DNA from 3 places in the Rhizobium sp. PL01 genome. Region 1 is predicted to be linked to each of the others. Evidence: predicted binding sites of a transcription regulator. Region 1 holds the regulator's gene; each other region holds the start of a gene.
The links. Region 1 encodes LexA, which represses DNA repair genes until DNA is damaged. Its sites were predicted from a motif close to TGTTCNNNNTGTGTTCNG; they were not measured.
Positions count from the first base shown of each region.

Region 2: recA (recombinase RecA) is a predicted target of LexA. The motif match lies at 2,527-2,544, and genes of this name have one in related genera.
Region 3: R6X40_RS15855 (helicase-related protein) is a predicted target of LexA. The motif match lies at 3,365-3,382, and genes of this name have one in related genera.

Region 1 covers NZ_JAWQUM010000002.1:288,338-298,891, forward strand. The annotation lists gene R6X40_RS05780 (deoxyribodipyrimidine photo-lyase) at 1-57, opposite strand, end outside; gene R6X40_RS05785 (LysE family translocator) at 239-871, opposite strand; gene R6X40_RS05790 (APH(3'') family aminoglycoside O-phosphotransferase) at 958-1,746, opposite strand; partial or broken gene R6X40_RS05795 (hypothetical protein) at 1,915-2,236, shown strand; tRNA gene R6X40_RS05800 (tRNA-Asn) at 2,489-2,563, opposite strand; gene R6X40_RS05805 (hypothetical protein) at 2,783-3,061, shown strand; gene lexA (transcriptional repressor LexA) at 3,302-4,012, shown strand; tRNA gene R6X40_RS05815 (tRNA-Cys) at 4,437-4,510, shown strand; gene R6X40_RS05820 (hypothetical protein) at 4,737-4,955, opposite strand; tRNA gene R6X40_RS05825 (tRNA-Ser) at 5,577-5,666, shown strand; gene R6X40_RS05830 (septal ring lytic transglycosylase RlpA family protein) at 6,215-7,249, shown strand; gene R6X40_RS05835 (D-alanyl-D-alanine carboxypeptidase family protein) at 7,318-8,472, shown strand; gene tmk (dTMP kinase) at 8,638-9,336, shown strand; gene R6X40_RS05845 (DNA polymerase III subunit delta') at 9,333-10,376, shown strand; gene metG (methionine--tRNA ligase) at 10,537-10,554, shown strand, end outside.
Region 2 covers NZ_JAWQUM010000002.1:164,065-174,618, forward strand. The annotation lists gene R6X40_RS05140 (D-alanine--D-alanine ligase family protein) at 1-481, shown strand, start outside; gene R6X40_RS05145 (pseudouridine-5'-phosphate glycosidase) at 532-1,455, opposite strand; gene R6X40_RS05150 (carbohydrate kinase family protein) at 1,487-2,434, opposite strand; gene recA (recombinase RecA) at 2,671-3,762, shown strand; gene alaS (alanine--tRNA ligase) at 3,989-6,652, shown strand; gene R6X40_RS05165 (AraC family transcriptional regulator) at 6,818-7,669, shown strand; gene R6X40_RS05170 (HAD-IIB family hydrolase) at 7,759-8,529, opposite strand; gene R6X40_RS05175 (glycosyltransferase family 1 protein) at 8,499-9,842, opposite strand; gene R6X40_RS05180 (STM3941 family protein) at 10,083-10,554, shown strand, end outside.
Region 3 covers NZ_JAWQUM010000006.1:95,628-106,181, reverse strand. The annotation lists gene phaR (polyhydroxyalkanoate synthesis repressor PhaR) at 1-397, opposite strand, end outside; gene R6X40_RS15865 (acetyl-CoA C-acetyltransferase) at 621-1,802, shown strand; gene phbB (acetoacetyl-CoA reductase) at 1,937-2,662, shown strand; gene R6X40_RS15855 (helicase-related protein) at 3,581-6,688, shown strand; gene R6X40_RS15850 (RNA-binding S4 domain-containing protein) at 6,708-7,121, shown strand; gene fdxA (ferredoxin FdxA) at 7,339-7,677, shown strand; gene R6X40_RS15840 (CarD family transcriptional regulator) at 8,086-8,655, shown strand; gene gfa (S-(hydroxymethyl)glutathione synthase) at 8,878-9,453, shown strand; gene typA (translational GTPase TypA) at 9,537-10,554, opposite strand, start outside.

The DNA of each region.
Region 1 (10,554 bases):
GCGAAACCAGACGATGATGGGTTTTTCGTGAGAAGGGTCGTCGTTTTTCATTTTCATCCGCGCAGCATATCCAACGTCGTCGTGTACGCAGATACGGGGATGGCGGATCAAAGGTTTCGCGGAGAAAGCTTTTTATTTCATCGTTTTGCGGGGCAAGACGATCGACAAATTTTCAACCGCCGCTTCACCGTAGGACGCGACGGCTGAAGCCAGAAGTGAACGCGCAGGCCAGAGGGATTCAACTCTTCTGAAAGGCCAGATGAGCCCCGAGACCAACCAGCATGGTGCCACCGGCGCGCTGCATCAGCCGTTGCGCAGAGCTTGAGCGGCGCAGCTTGGTCATCACCGCACCGGCCAGAAACACGCAGACGATATCCGCGGATGAAAACATCAGGTTGACGATGGTTCCGAGAATAGCCAGCTGCAGCCAGACCGGAAAGGCGGCGGATGCATCGACGAATTGCGGCAGGAAAGCCACGAAGAAAATCGCTGTCTTGGGATTGAGAACCTCGACGGTGACGCTTTGGAAGAAGGCACGCCGGCCGGATTTCGGCTCGATGCTTGCTTGGGCGGCATCGCCCTCGACCTTGGCACGAAACAGCGAAATGCCCAGCCAGACCAGATAGGCGGCACCGGCAAATTTCACGATCAGGTAGAGGGTCGGCACCGCATGAAACAGAATAGACAGTCCTGCAGCTGCGGCAATGACATGGGCATAACCGCCAAGATGAATGCCGAGCGCCGCCATCAGCCCCGACCAGCGGCCGCGTGCGATGGTCTGGGCTGCCGCATAGAGCATTGCCGGACCGGGAATATAGGCGAAGACCGCCGTGGTAGCGATGAAGGCGATAAGCAACTCGATCGACGGCATTGTCTATTCCTGTCCCTGATTCCGGTTGCAAACCCGATCTATACAACAGGATTTTGAGATAGTCGTGCATCCCTGCTCTGCGCAGCCTAGGCCCAGGTCAGTGGATCGAGGCGCAGATAGAAATCGAGCCGTGCCCGGTCAGCATTAGCGATTGCGTGTAGGTCGAACAAACGATTGTGCGCAGCCCGCGCTTCCGCAGTGGTGCGCCATGTTTCGCGGGTATTGCCGACAAGCAGCGCAAAGTCGACATAGCGGTCCGCCATCCCCAGCCGCCCGAGATCGATCATTCCCGTGCAGCAAAGCGTTTCCGGATCGACCATGAAATTGGGCAGGCACGCATCGCCGTGGCAAACAACACGATCCGTGTTTTCCTGCGTGAGCCGCGCGGGCAGTTCGCTCTTTAATCGATCGAGCAGGGTTTCGGGCGGCGTGTCCTGATCGTCCGGATCGAGAAAGTCGGGATTGACACTCTTGCGCGCAACCACATCGGCTGCCCGATCGAACATTGTTTGAAGGCCGCGATCAAACGGGCAGTCTCGGGCCGGAATGGCATGGAGATCGCGCACCTGCGCGACGATGGACGGCCATGCCTTTATAAGTGCGGACACTTCCAGCTGATCCGCCGGCACGCCCGGCACGGCACTCGTCACAAGGCATGCAACGTCGTCAGACACTTGCCAATCGAGCACCGAAGGGGATCCGAGCTCAAACGCAGACAGCCATGCCGTCCGCCGACGCTCGTCATCCAACAGCGCCACACCGCTGCCGGTAGCCACTTTGGCGTAAGCGCTGCCATCGGCGCGCCGAAACAGCGCATCACCCGATTCGCCATGAAGGTAGGCAATCCATTGGCTTCCAAGAGAAAAGCCCGTCAACCGGGTTGATCCGTATTGATAATCAGTCAGGTTTCATTCCCCTCGTCTTGTCTGGCGAAGGCGATGTCGCGCCCCAGCACGACATGGATATTGCCGAACGTGATTTCATTAGCCCGGAACAGAAAATCTCCAGGTTTTTACACCGGGCGCGTTTACGGAGGAAAGCCGGTGAGGGATACGATTACCCGTAAAATTCGGCGAGAAAGTCCTGAATCTGCGCCTCCACATACGGCACCACCGGACCATCCGCCTCGAATCCCCATCATCGAAGAGACGGCCGAACTGGTCGCGGAGGCTGGCGGCAAAGGCATTGCAGTGCCGGTGGATCATCTTGTTCACGCGGAAGTCGCGTCTCTTGGTTGACCGTATCCGCCGCGAAGAATCACGACTCGATATTCTCATCAACGATATCTCGGGCGGCGAGCATATGACCGAGTGGGACAAGCCGGTCTGGGAACACTCGCTCGAAAAGGGCCTGAAATTGCTGCGGCCCAGGCAACGGACTCGGAGCGGAACCGCTTTACCGTACAATCCACGTCAAGCGGGATCTCGCAAAGATCTGAGAGTTCGCCGATCTCGGCGGGTCGCGGACGGACTGCTGGCGCGACATGACAGAGGTGCAGGAGGCGGGGAAAATAGCGGATGCCAGTGGCTATCGGTAGAACAGCGAAATCAGACGAGAGGCGGTGCGGTGTCACCAGAAACCAAAAAGGCCTTGCTTTTCAGCAAGGCCTTTGAAAACTGGCTCCCCGGGCCGGATTCGAACCGGCGACCTGTCGATTAACAGTCGAATGCTCTACCGCTGAGCTACCAGGGAACGTCTGCGCGGTGTGTGCTGCAGAAGTGAGGCTGCTAATACAAATGCTTTTCCGATTTGCCAAGCGGTTTTTCAAAAAAAATGCACAATCTTGTCAGACTGTGGAGAACTTCCCATCTGTGGGGAGTGGTGCATTCTCGATGTCACGCAAGCCAAACCCTTGGCATCGCGGCATTGCAGCGGTATCGGGGCAGGCTTTATGTTTGATAGGTGAGATTTATGGCAGAACCGCAGAAAACGAAAAAATTCGGCATCGACGCCCGAACACAGGAGCTGGTTATCGGCTCATGGCGGATGCGGCTGCCGCAATCACGTCCGCTGCGTATCGCCATCGGCGGCGTTTTGATTTTTGGTGGCATTCTCGGTTTCCTGCCTGTCCTCGGCTTCTGGATGGTGCCGCTGGGCCTACTCGTCCTGTCGCATGATCTCGCCTTCATTCGGCGTAAGCGGCGCAAATTTTCGGTCTGGTGGGCTCGAAAATGGCCGGCATCCAACTAGAACAATGCCGATCATCATATCCTCTCACGTTCGGAATCACCCAAGGGCTCTTCAAAAGGGGAAGGCCATGAGCGAGTGAATGCGAGTCTCTGGAGACAACAACATGCAAGACCTCAACCCGATCGTCAGAAACGACACTTATCTCTGAAAACATTCGATGAATTTTAGGGACTTGCGGAACACATATGGAACAGATAGTGTTCGTTCTTGATTTGTTTCTCGATTCTGGAGTGATCGTTCATGCTGACCCGCAAGCAACAGGAACTGCTTCTGTTCATTCACGAAAGAATGAAAGAATCGGGTGTGCCGCCATCATTCGATGAAATGAAAGATGCGCTGGATCTTGCGTCGAAATCCGGCATTCACCGGCTGATTACCGCGCTTGAGGAGCGGGGTTTCATCCGGCGCCTTCCCAACCGGGCGAGGGCGCTGGAAGTGATCAAGTTGCCGGAGGCCTATTCAATGAGCCTCCAGCCCAAGCGTGGCTTTTCACCCAGCGTCATTCAGGGCAGCCTCGGCGTACAACCAGTGCCCCCAGCACCTGTCAAGACTGCCTCACACAGCGACACCGTCTCGATACCGGTTATGGGCAGGATCGCCGCCGGCGTGCCGATCTCGGCGATCCAGAACAACACGCATGATATTTCCGTCCCCCTCGAGATGGTCGGTAACGGCGAGCACTACGCACTGGAAGTGCGTGGTGATTCGATGATCGAGGCAGGAATTCTGGATGGCGACACGGTCATCATCCGCAATACGAACAGCGCCAGCCCCGGCGAAATCGTCGTCGCCCTGGTTGATGACGAGGAAGCGACGCTGAAGCGGTTCCGCCGGAAAGGCGCCTCGATTGCGCTGGAAGCCGCCAACCCCGCCTACGAGACGCGGATCTTTGGGCCGGACCGGGTCAAGATACAGGGCAAACTCGTCGGGCTGATCCGCCGTTATCATTGATCTTGCCGAATTTTATCTTCGACCTGCCTGCGGCTTGGAGATGAGTTTTTGGTTATGGACTTTGCTGGATGAAGCCGGTCCTGTTGCCGTTCAGCTCGGTCGTTGCCATGCCGCTTCATATATCCAAAGCAAACCGCCTCTCAATTCGAATGCCGGTGTCAAAAACGGATCCTGCCCTGAAATGTGTCTTTGTCTACGATGACCAGTTGGGTGCGTGAAATCACAAATGAGGTTCGCGATCGGAACGCGAGCCTCATCATCTCAAAGGTGCGGGCCGTAGCGATCTCATCCCCTTAAGCCTGTGGGAGAGCGGCTCGGAAACTTCATTTCACAAACGACCGAGGATATTTTCAGAAATATCCTCTTGCGATTTGTCTAGGATCATTCTAAACCGCCGCCACAGTTCGATTATTTGAACTCGTGAGGCCTCGTGGCGGAGTGGTGACGCAGAGGACTGCAAATCCTTGCACCCCGGTTCAATTCCGGGCGAGGCCTCCAAACTTTCCCACACATAGAAAATTGACAGGGAAGAAGCGCAGGCGTCGATGGCCTTGCCGATAGGTCGCGCTCAGCGGGTTTTCACTCTTGTGAAGAGTTTTCAGAGAGATCGGATCGATAGGTTTCCGTCTTCCCATCTTGCCTGGACAGCTAGAGACCATGCCGTCGTTGACAAACGATAGCGTTGCATAATCCCCGTCGGTGCATCGCGAAGCAGGGGGATTGCTCAATGATAATAGAAGCAGGCGCAATCAGCCTTGCTGTCATCCGGTGTTGTCCAGACGCGCACTGCGAGTTTCTTGGCTGCACCGGTCTCGTCCAATCTTAGCCCCAGCAGCGACACGGCCGCGAGCTTGGGGTTGACCGCATCGATTTCGATCGTCGATCCGACCTGGTGAACGCCCTGCTTCGGGGTCCAGGTGAAAAACTGCACGCTATAATGCATTGCATTCTCCTTCACCGCGCTTTGCAGCACTTGATTTTAACGGGTGAACCGACGCTGCAACACGCTGGCCACGGGCGTTCCACTGCTGGATGCGTACTCAATGCGTAGGAGTGCAAGATATCATATTTCGGCAAGCGATGAAACATTCTCGCGGTGATTAAGCCGAACGGTGACAGGCCATCATCCATTCGCCTCACACGCAGCAATTATGATCTGGTCTGCTCTGCCTATGACCATCGGGATGGACGAGGGGGACGCGGTCACAAGCCACTGCCAAGTAGAAGCGACGCGACCAGGGTGCCGCGTAGTAGCGACGAGCGTATCTACGGCGGCCCGAATCTGGATTTTTATGAGCGTCGCCGTCTCCGCAAATTGCGATGAACAATGGCGAGAGCAGCAATACACACTACTGTGTTCAAGACCTTTCCCCGTTGCGCTACCGGCAGCATCCAAGGTTCAGCCAGCCGGGCACGCATCGCAGGCGATGGCGGCATACTGCAGAACCGGTTGACGTTCGCAATCGGCAAGCTATAAAGCGAGCCGTGACAGGCTGATGTCCAAATGTTTGCACGGGAAAACCACCGCCCGGTCAAAACGGTATCATCATAATGCCCGTCATCAGGAAGAGTGTCCGAGTGGTTTAAGGAACCGGTCTTGAAAACCGGCGTGCGGGAGACCGTACCGTGGGTTCGAATCCCACCTCTTCCGCCATTTTCCGCCCCAATCCATCGTAGACACAAATGCCCTCCACCGCGCTTGAGTGCTTTTTTCATCCTGCGTGGTTTGATGATTGTATAACGGGCCTACGCCTTCCTTGAGGCGCCGGATGTTCACACGTAGAACATGGTTATCGTGGCGGCTGGCGGTCTCTTGCAGATCGGCAGACCGGCGCCTGCATTACCGCCTGGTTCACAGTATCTTCCACATTTATTTCCGACATCGATGGCACCATCGTCGGTATTCGCTGCGACAGCATTGAATATGTCTGCTAGGAGCACGTATTCGTCCACTTTCGCGCCTTCATTACATGCATTTTCAGGTGCTTTTCGATCCTCTCGGCTCATATCCGCGCGGCGCGGCGTTAACTATTCGTAAACCATAATCCCAATTGTTTCATTCCGGCACGGTTAACCGTTCGCATTTTCGCCACGTTGTTGTCATGATTAATCGACTGTTACGTTTCGTAACGCCGGTACTTTCGCGGAGGCAAACGCGGGAGAGTACTGCGTACGGCTTTTACGAATGGCGATGTGGGGCACATGACTTCCAATCTGACTGCGGCTTTTTTCTTCAAGGGATTGCGCGTTGCCGCCGTTCCGATGCTTTGCGTCGGGCTGACCGCGTGCGGATCGACAGGAAGCATCAAGAAGGACAAGCCGCGCAGCAAGGAATATTTTGCCGAATCGATCTATGGCGTGAAGGCGAGCCCGCGCGTTGTGGATGAAGGTAAAGCCGTTCCCAAGGGCGGCGGCCGCTATCAGGTCGGCAAGGCTTATCAGGTCAAAGGCAGATGGTATCAGCCGAAAGAGGATTTTGGCTACAACAAGACCGGCATGTCGTCCTGGTACGGCTCCGCGTTTCATGGCCGGCTGACGGCGAATGGCGAAGTCTACGATAAATATCACCTGTCGGCCGCCCACCCGACATTCCCTTTGCCGAGCTATGCCCGTGTCACCAACCTGGAAAACGGTACGTCCGTCGTTGTCCGGGTCAATGATCGTGGTCCTTATGAATATGGGCGGATCATCGACGTCTCGTCCAAGACGGCCGACTTTCTCGACATGAAGCGCAAGGGTAGTGCGCAGGTTCGGGTGCAATATATCGGCAAGGCACCGCTTGAGGGTAACGACATGCCCTATTTGATGGCGTCCTACGTCAAGAAGGGTGATCGCACCCCGAACGCATTCCCCGAAGGCCAGATCGCCACGGGTGTGATGGTTGCGTCGAATGAGCCGCTGCGCAAGCAGGCAGGCAATCTCGGCATGCTGACCATCCCGTCCAAATCGAACCTGGACATGGGCGTGCCAGTGACGGCACTTGCCGAACCTGAGACGCCGCATGCGTCATCGGCCGGGCTCGATGCTTTCGCGATGCTGCCGGAAATTGGCCCTATCCCGCGGGAACGTCCGGAATATATTCCGATGCCCAATGGCAATATGGCCTTTGCGGCTGCTTATGTCGAAGCGCGCGTCAGCGATTCCGAGACGGCTTTCGATGCCATTCTGGTCGATCAGAACCCGCTGACACCGGATTCGATTGTCGAATACGCCAAGCGCAAGAGCGTCACACGCTAATCCCGATCCTTCGCGATTGATCACCGGTGGGCCGGCTGCTATTGCCGGGGGAGGCACCGGAGTTTGGAATGCGTATACGGCTGATCTCGGTTTTCATTTCCCTCGTCTTGATTGCGTGCGCGCCGATGACGGCGCAGGCTCAGGCCTTCGAGACGAAGGCGAAGCAGGTCTACCTGATCGATGCCGAGACGGGCACGGTTCTTTTCGCCAAGGATGAAAATGCCGTCATTCCACCGGCATCGCTTGCAAAGCTGATGACCATGGAAGTGGTCTTCGATGCGATCCGCAAGAATGAGTTGACCCTCGACACCGAATTTCCAGTCTCCGAACATGCGTGGCGAACGGGCGGCGCGCCGGCGGGAACATCGACGATGTTCGCCGCCTTGAAATCACGCGTCCGTGTTGTCGATCTGATCCAGGGCGTCACCGTTCAGCTTGCCAATGATGCCTGCATCATTCTGGGTGAGGGCATGGCGGGCAGCGAGGAAGCCTTTGCCAAGCGCATGACCGAGCGCGCCCGCGAACTCGGGCTGACCGGCTCTGTCTTTCACAATGCCACTGGTCTGCCTGATCCCGAGAACAAGACGACGATGCGCGACATGGCCCTGCTTGCGCAGCACATCCAGGCCAACTATCCGGACCTGTTCAAGTATTATTCCCAGACCGAATTCGAATGGAACAAGATCCTGCAGCGGAACCGCACGCCGCTGATCTCGGCCGGTATCGGCGTCGACGGGTTTGCCACCGGATTTGCCGAGGGGTTCGGCTTTGGCATGGTTGCCACCATGCAGAAAGATGCCAGGCGCGTTTTTCTGGCGCTGGGCGGTCTTGCCACCGACAAGGAGCGCGTCGAGGAGACGCGCAAGATCCTCGACTGGTCCATGACGGCTTTTGAAAGAAAGAGGCTGTTCGAAGCCGGAGAAGCCGTCGGCGAGGCAAGCGTCTACGGCGGCGCGGTATCGCATGTGCAGCTTGTCACGGCCAATGCTGTCGATGTCCTTGTCCCGGTCAACAATCCGGAGCGGCTTTCGGCCAAGGTGGTCTATCGCTGGCCACCGGCCATGCCGGTAGAGGCCGGAAAACAAGCGGGCACGCTAAAAATCTGGAGCGGAGAGCGGCTGCTGCGCGAAGTGCCGGTTGAAACCAATGCGACCGTAGGTCAAGGATCACTCTCGACACGAGCAGTGGATGCGCTGCAGGAACTCTTGTTCTTCTGGCTCTGATGAAATGACGCTTCCAGCGGTTTCGCGGCCGGACACAATCAGTTAAACAGACCCTGTGTGACGCTTTTGACCGGCCATCGTATCGGTTTCTGGGCGCGCGGCACACAGACAGGGGCGTCCATTCTCACGGATGTTCAATTGAAGAATTATCTACAGGAATCAGCGGTGTCAGTCGGAACAGGCTTGTTTGTTACATTTGAAGGCGGCGAGGGGGCTGGAAAATCCACCCAGATTCGCCTGCTGGCCGATGCCTTGCGCGAGCGCGGCTACACCGTTTTGACGACGCGCGAGCCAGGTGGTTCGCCGGGGGCGGAGGCTGTGCGGCATGTGCTTTTGTCCGGCGCTGCGCAGGAATTCGGCGTGCGCATGGAAGCAATCCTGTTTGCCGCCGCCCGCAGCGACCATGTCGAGGAAATCATCCGGCCGGCTCTGCTGAAAGGCACGGTCGTCATTTGCGACCGGTTCATGGACTCCTCCCGCGTTTATCAGGGTGTTACCGGCAATCTGGAGCCCAGCTTCATCGAGGCGCTAGAGCGGGTTGCTGTTAATGGCGTGGTGCCTGCGTGCACGATCATCTTCGACCTGCCGGCAACCCTTGGCCTCGAGCGAGTGCGCAGGCGGGCAGGAGCCGCAGAAATACAGACAGGCCAGCAAGTCGAACTGGACCGTTTCGAGAAAGAAGAACTCGAAACCCACGAAAAGCGCCGCGAGGCCTTTCTTGATATTGCGAGTGCCGATCCTAAACGCTGTCATGTGGTCGATGCCTCTGCCTCGGCCAGCGACATTGCTGCGCGCGTACTTTCGATCATCGAGCCGATGTTGCCCGGATCGGGCAGCGGACCTGATACGGAAGCAGCACAATGAGCAGCGACAGGTTCGACGTTCTCGACGGCGCCATCTCTCCGGCCGAAAACATGCGTCTTTTTGGCCATGCGGAGGCCGAGCATTTTCTGGCGCAAAGCTACCGGTCGGGGAAGGGGCATCACGCCATCCTGATTGAAGGGCCAGAAGGTATCGGCAAGGCAACACTGGCCTTCCGCTTTGCCAATCATGTGCTGACACATCCCGAGCCGGCGCAGGCACCGGCGGAACTGGCCGATCCCGATCCGAATTCGATCGTCAGCCGGCAGATCGCGTCTGGAGCCTCCCATAACCTTTTGCACCTGACACGCCCGAGCGATGAAAAGACGGGCAAGGTCAAAAGCGCGATTACTGTTGATGAAGTGCGCCGGGCCGGAAAATTCTTTTCGCAGACGTCCGGTACGGGCAACTGGCGGATCGTTATCGTCGATCCGGCCGATGACCTCAACCGCAATGCCGCCAACGCGATCCTGAAAATCCTCGAGGAGCCACCCAAGCGTTCGCTGTTCCTGGTCTTGACCCATGCCCCAGGCAAGCTTTTGCCGACCATCCGTTCGCGCTGCCTGCCGCTGCAACTGAAGCCTCTTCTCCCAGACGCGATGCGCAACGCCATGAACAATCTAGGTTTTGATCTTTCCGGGCCGGATGGACAAAAGGTGCTGACGTCGGCAGACGGCAGCGTTTCCGAGGCCCTGAAGCTGATCAACTACGGTGGCCTCGACATCATGACCACGTTCGAGACCATTCTGGCCGGACAGGAACCGGGAATCCGCAAGGACATGCACAAGCTTGCCGAGGTGCTGGCCGGAAAAGATAGCGAAACGATTTTTGCGTTCTTCCTGGCGCTGGTGACTGGCCATATGATGGACGAGGCCCGCCGCGCCGCGCATTCCGGCGATCTCCACAGGGCGGACCGGTTTGCGCGCCTTTCGAGCAGTGTGACCGAGCGGATTACCGTGGCGCAGGCTTACAATCTCGATCGCAAGCAAACGGTTCTTTCGATTTTGGACGACCTCAGGGCAACGTCGCGCGCGACGGCCTGAACGTCCACGTTGTTCCGATGCGGCAGCGGTATCGATATGGTTTTGCGCAGTTGCATCGCGCCAGCACGCTCCTGCTTTTCTAAGCGTGCACTGTTTCATCCCGCCGTTGGATGCGCTAATAGCCAGACACCCAAGATCAGACACAGGCCGAAACCCGATCATGACCGACACGTCCCCC
Region 2 (10,554 bases), 120 kb from region 1:
GTTTCAAGCGGCGCTCGTGGAGAGCTTCCGCCACGATCAGAAAATCCTCGTCGAGGAGTTCATTCAGGGACGGGAGATCGAGTTCAGCATTCTTGAACAGGCGGACGGCACGATCATCGTCTCTGTTCCGGGAGAAATCATGCCCGCCGGCGGTCACGTCTTTTACAGCTATGATGCCAAATATACCGACCCGGATGGCGCCATTCTCAGCATTCCGGCTCAATTGCCGGATGACATTGCGCAAGAGCTGAGATCAATGGCGCAAGGTGCTTTCAAGGCGCTCGGATGCGACGGCATGGCCCGCATCGACTTTTTCGTGCGGCCCGACATGAGCGCCGTCGTCAACGAGGTCAACACGATCCCCGGTTTCACCGATATCAGCATGTATGCCAAGGCCTTGGCCGTAAGCGGAATTGCCTATGCCGACATCATCGACCGGCTGATCGAACATGGGCTTGCGCGGGGTTCGCGGCAGGCCTGACATTCCGGGGGCTGGCAGCCAGCCCCCGATTTTTCCAATGGTTGCTTGATTCAGAGCAGGGCGACGGCAATCTCGGCAGCGAGCCGGGCATTGTTCTCGACCAGTGCGATATTGGTCTCAAGGCTGCGGCCGTCGGTCAGGCCGAAAATGCTGTCGAGCAGATAAGGCGTGACTTTCTTGCCCGAAATCTCGTCGCGCTCGGCATTGTCCAGCGCCCGGGTGATATAGATTTCCATCTCGTCGCGCGGGATTTCGCTGGCCTCCGGCACCGGGTTGGCGATCAGCATGCCGCCATCGACGCCGAGCAGGTCGCGCATCTTCTGGAAATTGGCAATGGCTGCCGGGCTGTTGAGCATCAACGGGCTCTTCAGGCCGCTATCGCGCGACCAGAATGCCGGGAAGATTTCGCTGTCATAGGTGACGACCGGAACGCCGCGCGTTTCCAGAACTTCCAGGGTTTTGGGAATGTCGAGAATAGCTTTTGCGCCGGCGCTCACGACGATGACGCCGGTGCGTGCCAGTTCGTCGAGATCGGCGGAGATGTCAAAGCTCTCTTCGGCCTTGCGATGCACGCCGCCGATACCGCCGGTGGCAAACACGCGAATACCGGCGCGGGCTGCGGCAATCATGGTCGCAGCGACTGTCGTGGCACCGGTGCGGCGTTCGGCGATCGCAAAGGCGAGATCGGCACGCGACAGTTTCATCGCACCTTCCGTCTGCGCCAGCGCCTCCAGCTGTGCGTCTTCCAGACCGATATGCAAGACACCGTCTATGACGGCGATGGTTGCCGGTACGGCGCCTTCCTCGCGGATGATCGCCTCGACGCTGCGGGCCATGTTGAGATTGCCGGGGAAGGGCATGCCATGGGTGATGATCGTTGATTCCAGGGCAACGATTGCGGCGCCGCGGGCCTTGGCGGCCGCGACTTCACTGGAATATGCCATCGGCAGAAGGGGGGAGAAGGGCTTGGTCATGGCGGATCCTTTTTGGCGTTTTAAGGCGCGTTCATGACAGGATTTCGGCTGGCGGCACAAGTCGAATTGCTTCATCCAGCATCGCCCGCGACATTTTTTCCGATACGGCTAGCGGCGAACGTACGGTGATGCCGGCAGCGGCAACGCCGGAGCGCAGACATACATCAATCGGTTCACCCTCCACAAATGCCGACAGAAACCCGGCTGCAAGCGAATCGCCAGCGCCGGTGACGTCGGAGAGCGCGTCGAGTTGCGGCGGTGCCACCATGACCGTTCGCCCGTCCTGAAATGCAATCGCCGACTTGCCGCCACGCGTAATGACGCCACCGGAAAGGCCGGCCGCCTGCAGCAGAACAGGCCATTCCGCAGCCTCGGCGCTGTCGCAGCCCGTCAGCGCACGCGCTTCCGCCTCGTTCATGAAAAGGAAATCGAGCCCGGACAGGCATTTTACCAGACGCGCGACTTTTGCTGGTGAAATGGCGATAGCGGCGATCGGTTTTGATTCGGCGTTCGCACGGATAATCAGACCGGCCAGCGTCTCCTCAGGCAGGTTCGCATCGATGACGATCAGGTCACTGGACGAGACGATCTCCCGCATGGCCCTTTGCTGCAATCGCCTTGGGGAAAACAGCCGGTAAAGCTCCATGTCGGCAAGCGCAATCACCAGGTTGCCGTCGTTTTCCAGAATGGCGGTGTAGCTTGGCGTCTTGCGGTCGAGGAAGATGAAGGGGCAATCGATAACACCGGCTTCACTTGCGGCTTGAGCGACCGTTTCACCGGCAGCATCGCCGCCGCGCGGGCTGATCATGCGAACGTCAAGTCCGAGCCGCGCCAGATTGCGAGCCGCGTTGAAACCGCCGCCGCCGGCCTCTTCGAACCAACTGCCCGGATTGCTCGATCCCGGCACGGTGGTGCCGAAGATTCGGGCCCGGCGGTCGATATGCGCACCGCCAAAGATGGAAATCTGTCTGCCTGTCATGCGTTTTCCTGTGTGCCGATCCCTGGCGATTCGCTATGCTGTGATGCTGATACGCTTTTTGTTTCAATCATTTCTACCCAATCTGAAATTCATGGAACAAGAAAAGAACACGCATCGATTTATGTTGCCAATTCAAGTCCATAGATGGCTCTTGCAGAAAGAGAACAAAAAGTGTACATAGCTTTCATCGGCAGCTTCATTGCCTCGACAGCTTCCATAACCTAAAGGTGGATCACATGGCACAAAACTCTTTGCGGCTTGTAGAGGACAAATCGGTGGATAAAAGCAAGGCACTTGAAGCGGCACTCTCCCAGATCGAACGTTCGTTCGGCAAGGGATCGATCATGAAGCTCGGTGGAAAAGACAGCATTGTCGAAATTGAAACCGTTTCGACTGGGTCGCTGAGCCTGGATATCGCGCTCGGTATCGGTGGATTGCCCAAGGGGCGTGTCATCGAAATCTATGGACCGGAAAGCTCGGGCAAGACGACGCTGGCGCTGCAGACCATTGCAGAAGCCCAGAAGAAGGGCGGAATCTGCGCCTTCGTCGATGCGGAACACGCGCTGGATCCGGTCTATGCCCGCAAACTCGGCGTCGATCTCGAAAACCTCTTGATCTCGCAGCCGGATACCGGCGAACAGGCGCTGGAAATTACCGATACGCTGGTGCGCTCCGGTGCGATCGACGTTCTCGTCATCGATTCGGTCGCAGCATTGGTGCCGCGTGCTGAAATTGAGGGTGAAATGGGCGACAGCCTGCCGGGTCTTCAGGCGCGCTTGATGAGCCAGGCGCTGCGCAAACTGACGGCCTCGATTTCCAAGTCGAACTGCATGGTCATCTTCATCAACCAGATTCGCATGAAGATCGGTGTCATGTTCGGCTCGCCGGAAACCACGACGGGCGGTAACGCCCTGAAATTCTATGCCTCGGTTCGTCTGGACATTCGCCGTATCGGCGCTGTCAAGGATCGTGAAGAGGTGGTCGGCAACCAGACCCGGGTCAAGGTCGTCAAGAACAAGATGGCGCCTCCCTTCAAGCAGGTCGAATTCGACATCATGTATGGTGAAGGCGTCTCCAAGACCGGCGAGCTTGTCGATCTCGGCGTCAAGGCCGGTATCGTCGAGAAATCCGGTGCATGGTTCTCCTATAACAGCCAGCGCCTCGGTCAGGGCCGCGAGAATGCCAAGATGTTTCTGCGCGACAATCCCGATACGGCCAAGGAAATCGAACTGTTGCTGCGCCAGAATGCCGGCCTGATTGCCGAAAAGTTCCTTGAGAACGGCGGTCCGGAGGCTGGAGACGAGGATGACGACGCCGCTCTGGCATAAGATCACCTGATTTTCGACCTCATGTTAGCCGGCCGCTCCTTCAGGGAGCGGCCGGTTTTCTTTTGCCGTCTGGACAGGGATTGGCCCGGACGATAAAAGCCTGTGTTCCAGTGGGGCGGGAGAGGATCGGCGGATGTCCGGTGATCCCTGATTTTCAAAAGTTTTCCGGTTCGCGGTTCAGCCAAGCAGGCTGCGGACGGTCCGATGCAAGAGGTAAGGGCGCAATATGAGCGGCGTGAATGAAATCCGGTCGACGTTCCTCGACTACTTCAAGAAGAACGGCCATGAAGTCGTGTCGTCGAGCCCGCTGGTTCCGCGCAACGATCCGACGCTGATGTTCACCAATGCCGGCATGGTGCAATTCAAAAACGTCTTTACCGGTCTTGAGCAGCGCCCTTATTCGACAGCTGTGAGCGCGCAGAAATGCGTGCGCGCCGGCGGCAAGCACAACGACCTCGACAATGTCGGTTACACCGCGCGCCATCATACCTTCTTCGAGATGCTCGGCAATTTCTCCTTCGGCGACTATTTCAAGGCGCAGGCGATCGAGCTTGCCTGGAACCTGATCACCAAGGATTTTGGCATTGATGCCAAGCGGTTGCTGGTGACCGTTTATCACACCGACGACGAGGCTTTTGACCTCTGGAAGAAGATCGCCGGCCTCAGCGACGACCGGATCATCCGCATCCCGACCAGCGATAATTTCTGGGCGATGGGCGATACCGGCCCGTGCGGTCCGTGCTCGGAAATCTTCTACGATCACGGCGATCATATCTGGGGTGGCCCTCCCGGCTCGAAGGATGAGGATGGCGACCGCTTCATCGAGATCTGGAACCTCGTCTTCATGCAGTATGAGCAGGTGACGAAGGAAGAGCGGGTCAACCTGCCGCGTCCGTCGATCGATACCGGCATGGGCCTCGAACGCGTTGCAGCGTTGCTGCAGGGCAAGCATGATAATTACGACATCGACCTGTTCCGTGCCCTGATCGCTGCCTCGGAAGAGGCGACCGGCGTCAAGGCTGAAGGCGACCGCCGTGCCAGCCACCGCGTCATCGCCGACCATCTGCGTGCGTCCGCCTTCCTGATCGCTGATGGCGTTCTACCTTCGAACGAAGGCCGTGGCTACGTGCTGCGCCGCATCATGCGCCGCGCCATGCGTCATGCCCAGTTGCTTGGTGCCCGAGACCCGTTGATGTGGAGGCTTTTGCCAGCACTCATCGGCCAGATGGGCCGCGCCTATCCCGAACTCGTCCGGGCGGAATCGTTGATTTCGGAAACGCTGAAGCTGGAAGAAACCCGCTTCCGCAAGACGCTGGAACGCGGTCTTGGATTGCTGTCTGACGCAACGACGGATCTCGTCGAGGGCGATCAGTTGAACGGCGACACCGCCTTCAAGCTCTACGATACGTTTGGTTTTCCGCTCGATCTGACGCAGGACGCCTTGCGCGCCCGTGGCATCGGCGTCGATACGGACGCTTTCACGGCTGCCATGCAACGCCAGAAGGCGGAAGCCCGCGCCTCGTGGTCCGGTTCCGGCGACAAGGCAACCGAAACGATCTGGTACGAGTTGAAGGAAAAGCTCGGCGCGACCGAATTCCTTGGCTACGACACCGAGACGGCCGAGGGTGTCGTTCAGGCGATCGTGCGTGATGGCAAGGCAATCGAAACGGCCTCGAAGGGCGACACGGTGCAGCTGGTCCTCAACCAGACGCCATTCTACGGCGAATCCGGCGGCCAGATGGGCGATACCGGTGTCATCTCGACCGATCACGCCAAGCTGTCGGTGACCGACGTGCAGAAGCGCGGCGAGGGCCTGTTCGTGCATTTCTGCACCGTTGAAGACGGCACGCTCAAGGTGGGTGATGCCGCCGCGCTGAACGTCGATCACGCTCGCCGCTCGCGCCTGCGCGCCAACCACTCCGCAACCCATCTTCTCCACGAGGCTCTGCGCGAAGTGCTCGGCACCCATGTGGCGCAGAAGGGGTCGCTAGTCGCACCCGAACGCCTGCGTTTCGACGTCTCGCATCCAAAGCCGATGTCGGCGGAAGAGTTGAAGATCGTCGAGGATATGGCCAATGAGATCATCGTGCAGAACAGCCCTGTGACCACGCGGCTGATGAGCGTCGATGACGCGATTGCCGAGGGTGCGATGGCGCTGTTTGGCGAAAAATACGGTGATGAAGTCCGCGTCGTGTCGATGGGGCAGGGTATCCATGGCTCCAAGGCCAACCGCCCCTATTCCGTCGAACTCTGCGGCGGCACCCATGTTGGCGCCACCGGCGAGATCGGCCTCGTGCGCATCGTCGGCGAAAGCGCTGTCGGTGCTGGCGTTCGCCGCCTCGAAGCCCTGACCGGTGTATCGGCGCTTGCCTATCTCAATGAGCAGGACGAGCGGGTCAAGACGCTGGCAACGACCTTGAAGGTTCAGCCAGCTGATGTTCTGACCCGTGTCGAGGCGCTGATGGATGAGCGCCGCAAGCTGGAGCGCGAACTGAACGAGGCCAAGAAAAAACTGGCGCTCGGTGGTGGTGATGCCGGTGGTTCTGCCGATCAGATTCAGGATATCGGCGGCGTGAAATTCCTCGGCAAGGTGGTCACCGGCGTTGAGCCGAAGGATCTGAAGAGCCTGGCCGATGACGGCAAGACGAGCCTCGGCTCCGGCGTCGTCACCTTCGTCGGCGTGTCCGAAGATGGCAAGGCGAGCGCCGTGGTTGCGGTGACCGATGATCTGACGTCGCGCTTCAGCGCTGTCGATCTCGTTCGCATTGCCTCAGCAGCACTTGGCGGCAAGGGCGGTGGCGGCCGTGCTGACATGGCGCAGGCTGGCGGCCCCGATGGTACAAAAGCCGCGGAAGCGATCGAAGCGGTCGGCGCAGCGCTCGCCGGATAATCCGGCTTCCATTTTATTGCTAATGTTTGAAAACCGGGCTGAAAGGCCCGGTTTTTCTTTGGCCACTCGCTTTTTTGCGTGCTCATATCGAACGCGCCAACTCCGCAGGATTTGTCAAATCCGGATGTGGTTCTGTCTGGTTGTTCGGCTTGTATGAGGATCGGCATGAGGGAAGACAGCATCTGGGCGGTATATGAGCAGCGTCTGCGGCGCGTCTCTGCCTATATTTACGATCATCTGGACGAGGAGCTCGATCTTGATCGGCTCTCCGATATTGCCTGCCTTTCGCCGCATCACTGGCACCGGGTCTACCGGGCCGTGCACGGCGAGACGCTGGCGGCGACCGTCAAGCGGCTGAGGCTGCACCGGGCGGCGGGTGATCTGGTGCGGACCTCCCTTTCTGTCACGGAAATCGCAAGACGGACCGGCTATCCCAATCTCCAATCCTTCACCCGGATTTTCAAATCGGTGTTCGGCATGCCGCCGGCCCGTTACCGGAGAGAGGGGAGCCATACGGTCTTTCAATCGACAAACGGCAAAGGATTTGGCGAAATGTATGATGTAGCGATGAAAACGATGGCTCCGCGCGCGCTGGTTGGGGTTAGCCATACCGGCTCCTATATGGAAATCGGCCGGGCTTTCGAGACACTGGGCGGCACGCTGCAGGCGCGCCAGCTTTACAGGCCGGGCATGAAGATGATCGGTCTCTATCTGGATGACCCTGATCTGGTTCCGGAAGACAAGCTTCGTTCGTTCGCCTGCATGACAGACGGCGAAAATGTGCCCGCGGAAGCTCCCCTGGAGCGAAAACACCTCGATGGCGGCGAATATGCGGTCCTTCGCCACAAGGGGCCATATGCCGATATGCACAAGGCCTATCAATGGCTCTATGGCGCATGGCTGCCTCAATCGGGCCGCGAAGTCCGCGATACCGTGATGTTCGAAGAGTATGTTAACAACCCGCGTGAAGCTGCGCCAACGGAGCTTTTGACGGATATTTATCTGCCATTGAAGTAGTTTTTGAGCCATACCCGGCGATATTGCATTGCCGGGTACTATTTTTTTATTATCCGGCTAATGAAATGGGCATCGATTGCCTGTTTCAATCATTGGAAAAGGCCCCAATGGTTCAAGCCTTCCAGCACGCCATCCGCCATCGGGCCGCGGGCGGCATAAATATTCGTGTGGGCAGAGGCGATCGCCTTTAATTCGGACAGCGCGTTGCCGACGATGATGCCGCGCACGCCCGGCAATTCGAACATGCTACGATCATTGTTGGTATCACCGGCCACGACGACATCGTCATGCGACAATCCCAACTGGCGGCACAACCAGGAGAGGGCCGCACCCTTATCGACGCCATCCGGCAGGATGTCGAGATCGCGGTTGCTGGAATAAACCAGACGGGCGGCAATCCCGGCGCTTGCCAGCCTTTCCTCGATGCTGACCAGAGTTACCGCATCAGCGTCGTGCAGATACCAGCTGGATTTTTGCGCGTGCTGATAAATGTCAGGCTGGATGGTGATATTAGGAACCCCCGACAGCGCATCGGCAATCCGTTCACGGTTGAAACCTGTACCGATGGAGCGGGAATAGAGCGCGGCATTCGCCGGCTCCTTCTCGTGATAGAGCATCGTGCCGACGCCGCCGATATAGATATCCGGCTTCGGCAGCGCCGTGGTGGCGACAAACGTCTTCTGGTCTTCGAGAAGCCGCCCGCTGTTTAAAACCAGCAAAGGCCGGTTGCGCGACGGGAGGCCGAGCCACGCATCGCGAAACCGCGCCTCCGCATCCCTGTTTCCTGCGAGCGTTCCGTCTATATCGCTGCAGAACAGCCGGACGGGCCTCAATCTCCGTCCGTCCATGGTTCTGCCCATTCGTTGTCATCCATCGCCTGAGGCATCGGCCGCCCCTCGACCACGCCGATCAGCTGCTGGGCGATACCGGTCCAGGTGAACAGGCTGCGCGCTTTGTGCGCGCCCATGCGCGACAGGCGGCCATAGAGCCGATCATGCTTCAACGGCTTCATCATGGTGATGCCGAGATCGTATTTGTCGAACGGATCCGCAAACAGCGCGTGGCGGCCGTAGCTGACGGCGCGGAACAGGCCACCATGAACGGTAATGACCGTCGGCGTGCCGCTTGCCATGGCTTCGATCGCCGTCATCCCAAAGGGCTCATAGCGGCTCGACAGCACGAAAATATCGGCGGCGCGGTAGAAATCGGGCAGATCGTCGTCGGCCACGAAACCGGAGAATACCACCTTGTCGTTCAGACCGAGTGACGCGACCCGCTGTTTCAGCTCATTGAGAATGCCTTCCTCCTGCGGGTCCATGTTTTCGCCGCCAACGGCCAGGTACAGTCTTGCCTCCGGTTCGCGTTCGGCCAGCACGGAAAAGCCGTCGATCAGCAGGTCATAGCCCTTGTTGGTGGCAAGACGGCCCATGGCCATCACGACCTTGCCTTCGAAGCCGAAGCGCTGGCGCGCCATTTCGCGTGTCGCTCTGGAAACCGGAAAGAAACGGTTATCGTCATAGCCGGGTGGGATCATGTGCACGCGGTCGCGGGGCAGATTGTAGTCGTTGACGAGCATTTCAACCTGGATCGGCGTCGTGGCAATCACCATGCTGCAGGAACGGTAGATGATCAGTTCGTGTTTGATGCGCTCGGAAAAATTGAACTCCTTGTCGAATTCGGCAGCCTTGTCCGGGTAGTCCGTCTCCATCTGGCGTTTCTTCCAGAGGCCGAGCGAATGCGGCGTATGGATATGGGGGACGGCCAGTGCTTCCGAGAGGCGCTGGCCGGCAATGCCTGCGTCCCAATAGTGGCTGTTGATCAGCGTGTAGGTAAAATTGTTTTTGCGAATGAAGCGCGCAGCATTTTCGCACCACTCCATCAGGTGCCTGTGAAGATATTCCTTCGGAATGAACTCGTTGCCACCGCAGGGGATGCGGATGACGCGGACGCGGTCATCGACTTCATCGAACTCCGGCTGGTCTTCGAAACGCCGGGTGTAGACATCGACCTGATGGCCAAGAAGCGCCAGTTTTCGGGCGAGTTCAATGACATAAACGACTTGGCCGCCGGTGTCGGCAGCACCGAGCGGTGGCTCTGCGGCGACATACCCATGCGTCGATACCAAGGCGATACGGGGAAGGTGGCTGGAATTTTTTTCGGAGGAACTGTTCATAAACCTGCGGTCACAATCTTTTGGAAGGAGGGTGCGTGCAGTGCAGCATGCGGAAGGGTTCACTTCGCGAACGGTTGGGGGTTGAAAAAGTTCCGATAAAAATCCGCCAAAGGGTGCTCCGGGGACACGGCCGTCATGCGATTGCCTCCCTATACAAACTAAAAAGCTCCTTCGGCGCATGGTAATTGGCTCCTCCGAGTCTAGATTGACGTTCTGGTTATGGATTTTGCGGAGAGTTCAGTGACGCCGACTGCAATCGTGGTTCATCGATCACGACGAAAAATGGCCCTCCTGCTTCTGGGGGCTGTGGCGTTCGTGGCGCTCGGCGCATTCATGATGAAGGTCAGCTATGACGAACAGGGCGCAGGCGCCTTTGGGGTGTTTATCGGCCTCGTCAGCATTCTGTTCTTCGGACTTTGCGCCGTTGTTGGCCTGATCAGAATTTTCGATAGGCGTCCTGCGATCGAGTTTTCGGGCGAGGGCCTACTTGCTCGCGATGTCTCTGCCGAGCCGATTGCCTGGCAGGACATTCTGGCTGCACGGATGGTGACCTACCGGCGCCAACCCATCATTGAACTGATGCTGTCGCCCTCGGCCGAGCAGTCGTTACCATTCACCAGAACCGTGCGGTTCACCCGCGCGGCCAATAGTGGGCTTGGTTTTCACGGTGTCTGCCTGAGCGGGGCGGGGCTTGATATCCCTGCAACCCAAA
Region 3 (10,554 bases), on a different contig from region 1:
GTGGAACAGACAGGTTCTTGCCGAGCGGCGTATCGCCGAAGGCCTTGTTGATCTGCTCGCGCATCTGCACCTGCTGGTCGGTAAAGGCCTGCATCGAATGTTCGAGGTAGCTCGGCACCACCATCTGCATCTGGTCGCCGTAAAACGAGATCAGCTGGCGCAGGAACGAGATCGGCAAAAGTGTGTTGCCGGTCTTGGATTCCTGCTCGAAAATGATCTGCGTCAGTACCGAATGGGTGATGTCGTCGCCTGATTTCGCGTCCTGAACGGTGAATTCCTCTCCCTTTTTCACCATCACTGCGAGATCGTCGAGCGTCACATAGGTGCTCGTTCCGGTATTGTAGAGCCTCCGGTTGGCATATTTTTTGATAACGATCTGACCGTCGTGTTTAGCCATCTGGGTCTCCTCCCATGCTCCCGTCTTTATTGTGTTTTTCAGAGTACCCGCAAAAAACGGTTTCTGACAATCTCTTTGTGCGTTGCGTGGACGCAGGTGCGAAATTTTGCCTCGCGCTCCGTTTGCCAAGCGAAACGGCGGCCGCTGCATCAAGGCGTTTGACTTGCGCGGCGACCTTTGCCAGTCTTTAGCAATTGCGAGAAAAAGAACGAGGAAACATCTGATGAGCACTCCCTCCATCGTCATCGCCAGCGCCGGTCGTACCGCCGTCGGGTCTTTCAATGGTTCCTTCGCCAATACGCCAGCCCATGAACTCGGCGCAGCCGTCATCAAGGGCGTGCTTGAGCGCGCCGGTGTCGAGGCAGCCGAAGTTGACGAAGTGATTCTTGGCCAGGTCCTGTCGGCCGGCGAAGGCCAGAACCCGGCTCGCCAGGCTGCCATGAAGGCCGGTATTCCGCAGGAGGCGACCGCCTGGGGCATGAACCAGCTCTGCGGCTCGGGTCTGCGCGCTGTTGCGCTCGGCATGCAGCAGATTGCAACCGGCGATGCAAAGATCATCGTCGCCGGCGGCATGGAGTCGATGTCGATGGCTCCGCACTGCGCGCACCTGCGCGGCGGCGTCAAGATGGGCGATTTCAAGATGGTCGATACCATGATCAAGGATGGTTTGACCGATGCCTTCTACGGCTATCACATGGGGACGACGGCCGAAAACGTTGCCAAGAAGTGGCAGCTTTCGCGCGAAGACCAGGACGTGTTTGCGCTGGGCTCTCAGAACAAGGCGGAAGCGGCCCAGAAGGCCGGACGTTTTGCCAACGAGATCATTCCGTTCATCGTCAAGGGCCGCAAAGGTGATGTGACGGTCGATCAGGACGAATATATCCGTCATGGCGCAACGCTGGACTCGATGACGAAGCTACGCCCGGCCTTCGACAAGGAAGGTACCGTTACGGCTGCCAACGCTTCCGGCCTGAATGACGGTGCCGCCGCAACATTGTTGATGACCGAGGCGGAAGCCGGTCGCCGGGGCATCCAGCCGCTGGCCCGTATCGTTTCCTGGGCAACGGCCGGCGTCGATCCGCAGATCATGGGCACCGGCCCGATCCCGGCGTCGCGCAAGGCCCTGGAAAAGGCCGGCTGGTCGGTTGCCGACCTGGAGCTTGTCGAGGCCAATGAGGCGTTCGCAGCACAAGCCTGCGCCGTCAACAAGGACCTCGGCTGGGATACCTCGATCGTCAACGTCAACGGCGGTGCTATTGCCATCGGTCATCCGATCGGCGCATCCGGTGCCCGCGTGCTGAATACGCTTCTGTTCGAGATGAAACGCCGCGGCGTCTCCAAGGGTTTGGCAACGCTTTGCATCGGTGGCGGCATGGGTGTCGCTATGTGCGTTGAACGCATGTGACAATCAGGAGCTAAGGGATCGCTCCGGCCTTTGAGGTCGGAGCAAACTTCACGGCAAGAGCCGGAAGAGCTGTTCCGCGCCCCCGGCGGGCGCCGGCATCGAGACAAGAATCGTATAACAGGGGAGTGAGTCGGATGAGCAGAGTAGCATTGGTCACCGGTGGTTCACGCGGTATTGGCGCCGCGATATCCATCGCTTTGAAGGCGGCTGGATACAAAGTTGCGGCAAATTATGCCGGCAATGACGAGAAGGCACAGGCTTTCACCGAAGTCACGGGCATCCCGACCTACAAATGGGATGTATCCGACTACTCTGAGTGCACCAAGGGTATTGCGCGGGTGGTGGATGAACTCGGGCCTGTGGAGGTGCTGATCAACAACGCCGGCATCACCCGCGACGCCATGTTCCACAAGATGACGCCGGAGAGTTGGGGGGCGGTCATTGACACCAACCTCACCGGCCTCTTCAACATGACCCATCCGATCTGGACCGGCATGCGTGACCGCAATTTCGGCCGGGTGATCAATATTTCCTCGATCAACGGCCAGAAGGGCCAGATGGGGCAGGTCAATTACTCGGCGGCCAAGTCTGGTGATCTCGGTTTCACCAAGGCCTTGGCGCAGGAGGGTGCCGCCAAGGGCATTACCGTCAACGCGATTTGCCCTGGCTACATCGGCACGGAGATGGTGCGGGCCATTCCGGAGAAGGTGCTGACTGAGCGAATCATTCCGCAAATCCCGGTCGGCCGCCTCGGCGAGCCCGAGGAAATTGCGCGCTGTGTTGTTTTTCTGGCCTCGGATGATGCGGGTTTCATCACCGGATCGACGATTTCGGCCAATGGTGGCCAATTCTTCGTCTGACCAAGCCATTTGTTTTATTGCTGGCGGCGCCTTCGCTGGCGCCGCTCTGCGTGGCGGCAAAGGTTAACACGCCGGGTGCCGTTGAGGTTCTGAAGCCGGGTTATCCACCGTTTCATATGGTTCACAAGTTGATATTACACAATATATCGCGGTGAACAAACCGGGAAATGGATTGCGTCCGCGATTCGTCTCCGGTTCGTTCTTGCTTTGGTTGAGTTGTTAATGACGGCGCGTGATGTTGCTTGGAGGGGCGGATTTGCGCCGCCTCTCAGTCGCCGGGGGGGGGGCTCCGAAAGGGGGATAGCACGGGCGGTCGACATTCGATTTTGAGCCTGATCGGAATCCAGCGAAGGACAATTTGTGCTCCCGGATAAAAGCTTCTTTTTCCACCATATCTTGCGTGAGAGAGGCGGCGGAAACGTCCAAATTGTATCTCGTATTTGTTTTGTTCTGGGTTCTATTTTAAAAATTACTAATATTTGAGGGGTTTTTCCCCCGCACGACTGCATGGTTAATTTTTCCCGAAAATTCAGCTATTTGGATTCTGAATCTCAGATTCTTCGCGCGTGCGGCATCGTTTGCAATGTTCATTTTTCTAGACATTTTGCATGGAAAGGACGGATTCAGCATCTGGTGCGAATCCGGCTTAATAACCCAACATTTAGCGGTGAACAAACCCTGAATCTGGCGGAGTCTGCATTTCGTTGTTGATTCGTTCCGGCGCTGTTCCAGAATACGGGGAACGAGGGTGGAAATATCGGCCAAATACCCCATTTGCACGTTTCATGACCCCGCGCCCCTTGCGTTTGTGCCTTTGCGTGGGCATGTGTTCTGCGCCGGTTGAAACGGCTTTAAAATGCCGAGAATGGCCTTCGCAGACTGAAAGTGTTCTGGATCGATAAAGTGCCTGACCAACCGATGATCTTGAGTGGCCGCGGCGTGATCGCGGTGCTCGGCCCCACCAATACCGGCAAGACGCATTACGCGATCGAGCGCATGGTTGCGCACGAGAGTGGCGTCATCGGGCTGCCGCTGCGCCTTTTGGCGCGCGAGGTCTATACGCGCGTCGTTGAAAAGGTCGGCGCCCACAATGTTGCGCTGATCACCGGCGAAGAAAAGATCACTCCGCATATGGCGCGTTTCTCGGTCTGCACCGTTGAAGCCATGCCGCGCGAGACCAAGGCTGCCTTCGTCGCCATCGATGAAGTCCAGCTGGCCGGCGATCTTGAGCGCGGCCATATCTTCACCGACCGGCTGATGCATCTGCGCGGCCGTGTCGAGACACTGTTTCTCGGCGCATCGACCATGCGGCCGATCCTCGAACATTTGCTGCCGGGCATCACTGTTGTCGAGCGTCCGCGGTTGTCTCAGCTTCTCTATGCCGGCTCGAAGAAAATTACCCGTCTGCCGCAGCGCACTGCGATCGTCGCGTTCTCGGCTGAAGAGGTTTATGCGATCGCCGAGCTGATCCGCCGTCAACGCGGTGGTGCAGCTGTCGTGCTCGGCGCCCTGTCGCCCCGCACGCGCAATGCGCAGGTGGCGCTGTATCAGGCCGGCGATGTCGAATATCTGGTTGCAACCGATGCGATCGGCATGGGGCTCAATCTCGATGTCGATCACGTCGCCTTTGCGCAGGACCGGAAATATGATGGCTACCAGTTCCGCGATCTCAACCCGGGTGAACTGGCGCAGATTGCCGGACGTGCCGGACGTCATCTGCGCGACGGCACTTTTGGTGTGACCTCGCGGGTCGAGCCGTTCGATAATGAGTTGGTCCACCGCATCGAATCACATCAGTTCGATCCGGTAAAGGTGCTGCAGTGGCGATCGAAGTCACTGAACTATGCGTCGATACAGGCTCTGAAGAAGAGTTTGGACGCCGCACCGGCGGTTCATGGGCTGACACGGGCCTTGCCTGCCGTCGATCAGCAGGCTTTGGACTATCTTTCGCGCTATCCGGAGGTTACCAGTGTCGCAACGACACCGGAGCGTGTAGAAAAACTCTGGGAGGCCTGTGCGCTTCCCGACTACCGGCGTATAACGCCGGCGCAACATGCCGATCTGATTTCGACAATCTATGCCGATCTCGTTCGGCGTGGCACAGTGAATGAAGATTTCATGGCCGAACAGGTCCGCCGGGCGGACCATACGGATGGTGAAATCGACACATTGTCCGCGAGAATTGCACAAATTAGGACATGGACCTATGTGTCCAACCGTCCGGGATGGCTTGCCGATCCGACACACTGGCAAGAAAAGACGCGGGAAATCGAGGATCGATTGTCTGACGCGTTACATGAAAGGTTGACGAAACGCTTTGTTGATCGCAGGACATCTGTGCTCATGAAGCGCCTGAGAGAGAATGCGATGTTGGAAGCTGAAATCAGTGTAAATGGCGATGTCTTCGTTGAAGGTCATCATGTGGGACAATTGGCCGGGTTCCGTTTCACGCTGGCGACAGTGGCAGATAGTCTTGACGCGCGCGCCGCTCAAGGGGCAGCGCAAAAGGCGTTGGCTCTCGAGTTCGAAGCGCGGGCCGCACGATTGCATGCGGCGGGCAATGCCGATCTGGCCTTGTCGTCTGATGGTCTCGTACGCTGGCTCGGCGATCCCGTGGCCAAGCTGACAGCCAGCGATCACATCATGCGTCCGCGCGTGCTGTTGCTGGCCGACGAGCAGCTGCAGGGCAATGCCCGCGAGCATGTGCTCGCCCGCATCGAGCGCTTCGTCAATCATCACATCTCGACGGTATTGAAGCCGCTCGACGATCTGTCGCGCGCCGAAGACCTCGAAGGTCTCGCCAAGGGTCTGGCTTTCCAGCTGGTCGAAAACCTTGGCGTGATGTTCCGCCGCGATGTTGCCGATGACGTCAAGTCGCTGGATCAGGAGGCACGCGCTTCCATCCGTCGTCATGGCATCCGTTTTGGCGCCTACCACATTTTCATGCCTGCATTGCTGAAGCCGGCTCCCGCGGAGCTGATCACGCTGCTCTGGGCGTTGAAGAACGACGGTCTCGACAAGCCGGGCTACGGCGATCTGATCCCGGTTCTGGCCGCTGGCCGTACCTCGGTCGTCACCGATCCGACGTTCGAGCGCACGTTCTACAAGCTGGCCGGTTTCCGTTTCCTCGGAAAGCGGGCCGTCCGCATCGATATCCTCGAGCGCCTGGCTGATCTGATCCGCCCGCTGCTGCAGTGGAAGCCGGGCACGACGGCGCGTCCGGATGGTGCCTATGATGGTCGCCGCTTTACCGCGACGACAGCCATGCTTTCGATCCTGGGGGCAACGCCCGATGATATGGAAGAGATCCTCAAGGGTCTCGGTTACCGGGCTGATGCTGTTAAGGTCGAGGATGCTGCGGCATTCCTCGCTTCACAATCCGGATCTGCCGCACCGGTAACGGACGCTGCAGTTTCCGACGCACCGGCTGAGACGGCCGACCACGATGACGCGGATGCATCAGGCGAAGAGGTTCATGCTTCCGAACCTGCGCCTGAACAGGCCGCCGCGACTGTTCCGGTTGCTGAGACTGTTCCGGTTGCCGCCGAGGCTGACGGTGCTGAGCAGGCCGCGATCGCCGAGCAGGTTGGCGAACTTGTTGAGCCGGTCGAGGCTAAGCCGGTTCTTCTGTGGCGCCCGGGTAGCCGCAATGACAATCAGCGCTCGGGTGGACGCCCGCAGGGCGATCGCCGCGGCGCAAACAACCGTGCACCGCAGGGTGAAGCCCGCCGCGAAGGTGGCGAGCCGCGCCGTGAGGGTGAAGGCCGTCGCGAAGGTCGCGATGACAATCGCAAGCCCGGTGGTGGCGGCAGACCTGACCGCAATCGCGGCAGGGATGGTGGCAAGCCTCAGGGTGGCCAGCGGCATGAGAAGGGCGAACGTCAGGATCGCCCGGATCGCAACGACCGCGGCGGAAAGCCGCAGGCAGCCAAGTCCGAGGCGCGTCCACCGCGCAAGGAGAAGCCGATGGATCCGGATTCGCCTTTCGCCAAGTTGGCTGCCCTCAAGGAGCAGATGAAGAAGTAAGGCCCTAAAAGGTAACAATATGGGTGAAAAGCAGCCTCAGTCTCTGCCGGTTCTCCGCCAGCGTCTCGACAAGTGGCTGTTTTTCACGCGCCTGCAAAAGTCCCGCTCGATCGCTCAGAAGGCGATCGAGTCCGGCGACATCCGGGTCAACGACGCCCGGATTACCCAGCCATCGTACGCGCTGAAAGCCGGCGATGTGGTCGTTGTTTCACTCGACCGGCGTGACACCACCGTGCGTGTTCTGCTTCCCGGTACCCGGCGTGGACCCTATGAGGAGGCCCGCCTTCTGTATGAGGATCTGACGCCGGCAGTTGTTCCCGGTGAAAAACCGAATGCCTTCGAGCAGGCGACGCGCGAGCGTGGCAGCGGCCGGCCGACCAAGAAGGAGCGCCGCGACGGCGATAGGCTGCGAACAGGCTGGCATGAGGAATAGAAAACAGGATTAGAAAACTGTCCCGCCGGGCGCCCGTTTGGCGCATGGATTATTCTTGCAAAGCCCCCGCAAAGCCTTTACCTCACGGGGTAAATGAGCAGCCCTGTTGCGTCACGAGAGACGTTGGCGGGCTGGTATCCCCGAACGGATGCGGACAAGCAGACCTTTCTTCTGGTTCCTGTCTGGCGTCAAACGTGAGAAATCGCTGGAGTACCTCATGACGTATGTCGTGACCGACAATTGCATACGCTGCAAATATACCGATTGCGTTGAAGTGTGCCCGGTGGACTGCTTCTATGAAGGCGAGAATTTTCTGGTCATCCATCCGGATGAGTGCATCGACTGTGGCGTCTGCGAGCCGGAATGTCCGGCCGGCGCCATCAAGCCGGATACCGAACCGGGTCTCGATATGTGGCTGAAGGTCAATGCGGACTTCGCCACACAATGGCCCAATCTCACCGTCAAGCGTGATGAGATGCCCGAAGCCAAGGAAATGGACGGCGAAGAAGGCAAGTACGAAAAATACTTTTCGCCGAAGCCCGGTCAAGGCGACTGACGCAGGCAAGCCTCCGGCGGCCGGTTGATTCACGGCTGCAAAAGATGGCGAAATTTGGGGAATCATGGCTTAACCATGTCCGTGACGGGCTGGTTGGCCTTGATGGCCGTTGTAAAGCAAATTATTGATTTCTGCAGTTTTTTATGATAGGGTCTAAAAACTGATCCACATCGTGGCACTTGCGTGTGCCCGAAAAACCATCACGAAAGCAAAACAATCCCATTGCGCGGCTGACCCCAAATACGCAACAGCAGTTGCTTGTGTGTGATCGCCCTGCAGAAGATCGATTTGATGACCGTTGGAACGGATCAGTATGGAGTCACCCGACGGTGCCCCCGTCCATCCCGGGCCTGACTGACCCGGCCCCCGGCTTGTTGCCGGGAGCGTAACAGGGAGTTTTTGAAACGAATGACGACCCAGCAGAAAAAATCTTCAACACGCCATGGATTCAAGACCGGTGAATCGATCGTTTATCCAGCCCATGGCGTTGGACAAATCGTTTCAATTGAAGATCAGGTGGTTGCGGGCATGACGCTCGAACTGTTTGTGATCGATTTTGAAAAGGACAAGATGCGTCTCAAGGTGCCGGTAGCAAAGGCTGTCACCATTGGCATGCGCAAGCTCTCCGAGACCGATTTCGTCGAACGTGCATTGAAGGTCGTCCAGGGCAGGGCACGCGTCAAGCGGACCATGTGGTCCCGCCGTGCGCAGGAATATGATGCAAAGATCAATTCCGGTGACCTGATCTCGATCGCCGAAGTCGTGCGTGACCTGTATCGTGCTGAAAACCAGCCAGAGCAGTCCTATTCCGAACGTCAGCTTTATGAAGCTGCGCTTGACCGCATGGCGCGCGAAATCGCAGCCGTGAACAAGATGTCGGAAACGGAAGCTGTCCGTCTTGTCGAAACGAACCTCAACAAGGGTCCGAAGCGCGGTAAGGCCATCGAAGAAGACGAAGCGCAGGAAGAAGCTGCGTAAGCATTCTTCCAGCAGTGCTTCCATCTCAAAAGCCCTGTCAGCAATGACGGGGCTTTTTTGTGCCTCATGCTGATGTTGGCAGGCGATCGGATAAGCTCTCGGTGCTGCCCGGCGACTGCGAGGAGACTCTTTTCGGCATCGTGATATGCTGCCGCTCGAGGCGCCTTGTCGCGATCTGCCGGCACGGGAGGCGGAATATACGAACCGGCACGGGAGGATGAAATGCCTGCTACCGTTTCTCTACATCCATTGCTCGACAAGGGCGTGCCCAAAGGGGCGTCCGGCTTCACTGGCGGTGTTCTGGTGTGTGAATGTACCACCAAGCCCGTACGGGTCAAAGTCGAGGGTGATGTCGCTCACAACCACGCCTGTGGCTGCACCAAATGCTGGAAACCGGCCGGGGCGGTGTTTTCGATTGTCGCGGTCGTTCCACACGACAAGATCACTGTGCTTGAGAATGGCGAAAAGCTTGAGGTCGTCGATAAGTCTGCCTTGATCCAGCGTCACGCCTGCAAGGGCTGCGGGGTTCATATGTACGGCCCCGTGGAGCGGGTGCATCCCTTCCAGGGACTGGATTTCATTCATCCGGAACGGTTTCAGGAGACCGGCTGGTCGCCACCTGGCTTTGCCGCCTTTGTCTCTTCGATCATCGAATCCGGCACGGAGCCTGACGATATGCCGGCTGTCCGTGCGCGATTGACGGAACTGGGCCTGACCCCATCCGATTGCCTGAACAACGCTCTGATGGACTACATGGCCACTTGGATGGCCAAGAAGAGCGGCGCGCTGAAGTCCTGAAGCGATATCAATAATCTTAAAACGAGAAAGGGCGCGGCGATTAAAATCGCCGCGCCCTTTTTTATTCTGCGGACAAAGACTGCTTATGCAGCGCCGCGCGACTTTTCGAAACGCTTGCGGTCGTTCGAGTCGAGATACATCTTGCGCAGGCGGATGTTCTTCGGCGTCACTTCGACCAGTTCGTCGTCCTGGATCCAGGAGAGAGCGCGGTCAAGCGTCATGCGGATCGGCGGGGTGAGCTTGACAGCTTCGTCCTTGCCGGAGGCGCGCATGTTGGTGAGCTTCTTGCCCTTCAACACGTTGACTTCGAGATCGTTGTCACGTGTGTGAATGCCGATGATCATACCGGCATAGACCTTCTCGCCGACATCGATGATCATCGGGCCGCGGTCTTCCAGGTTGAACATGGCGTAGGCAACCGATTCGCCCGCATCGTTGGAGAGCAGAACGCCCTGAACGCGGCCACCGATATCGCCCTTGTAAGGCTGATATTCGTGGAACAGACGGTTCATGATCGCCGTGCCGCGCGTGTCGGTCATCAGTTCCGACTGGTAGCCGATCAGGCCGCGGGTCGGTGCGAAGAACTTCAGGCGAACGCGGTTGCCGCCGGACGGACGAAGCTCGGCCATTTCGGCTTTACGCTCGGACATCTTCTGAACAACAACGCCGGAATATTCCTCATCGACGTCGATGACGACTTCTTCGACAGGCTCGAGCATATCGCCGGTTGCTTCGTCCTTGTGCATGACGACGCGTGGACGCGATACGGCCAGCTCGAAGCCTTCGCGGCGCATGGTTTCGATCAGAACGGCGAGCTGCAATTCGCCACGGCCGGAAACGTAGAACGAATCCTTGCCTTCGGCTTCTTCAATCTTCAGCGCGACGTTGCCTTCCGCTTCCTTGAGGAGGCGGTCACGGATAACGCGGCTCGTGACCTTGTCGCCTTCGGTGCCGGCAAGCGGGCTATCGTTGACGATGAAGGACATGGTGACGGTCGGCGGATCGATCGGCTGTGCATGCAGCGCCTCGGTGACCGACGGATCGCAGAATGTGTCGGCAACTGTGCCCTTGGAAAGGCCGGCAATCGCGACGATGTCGCCT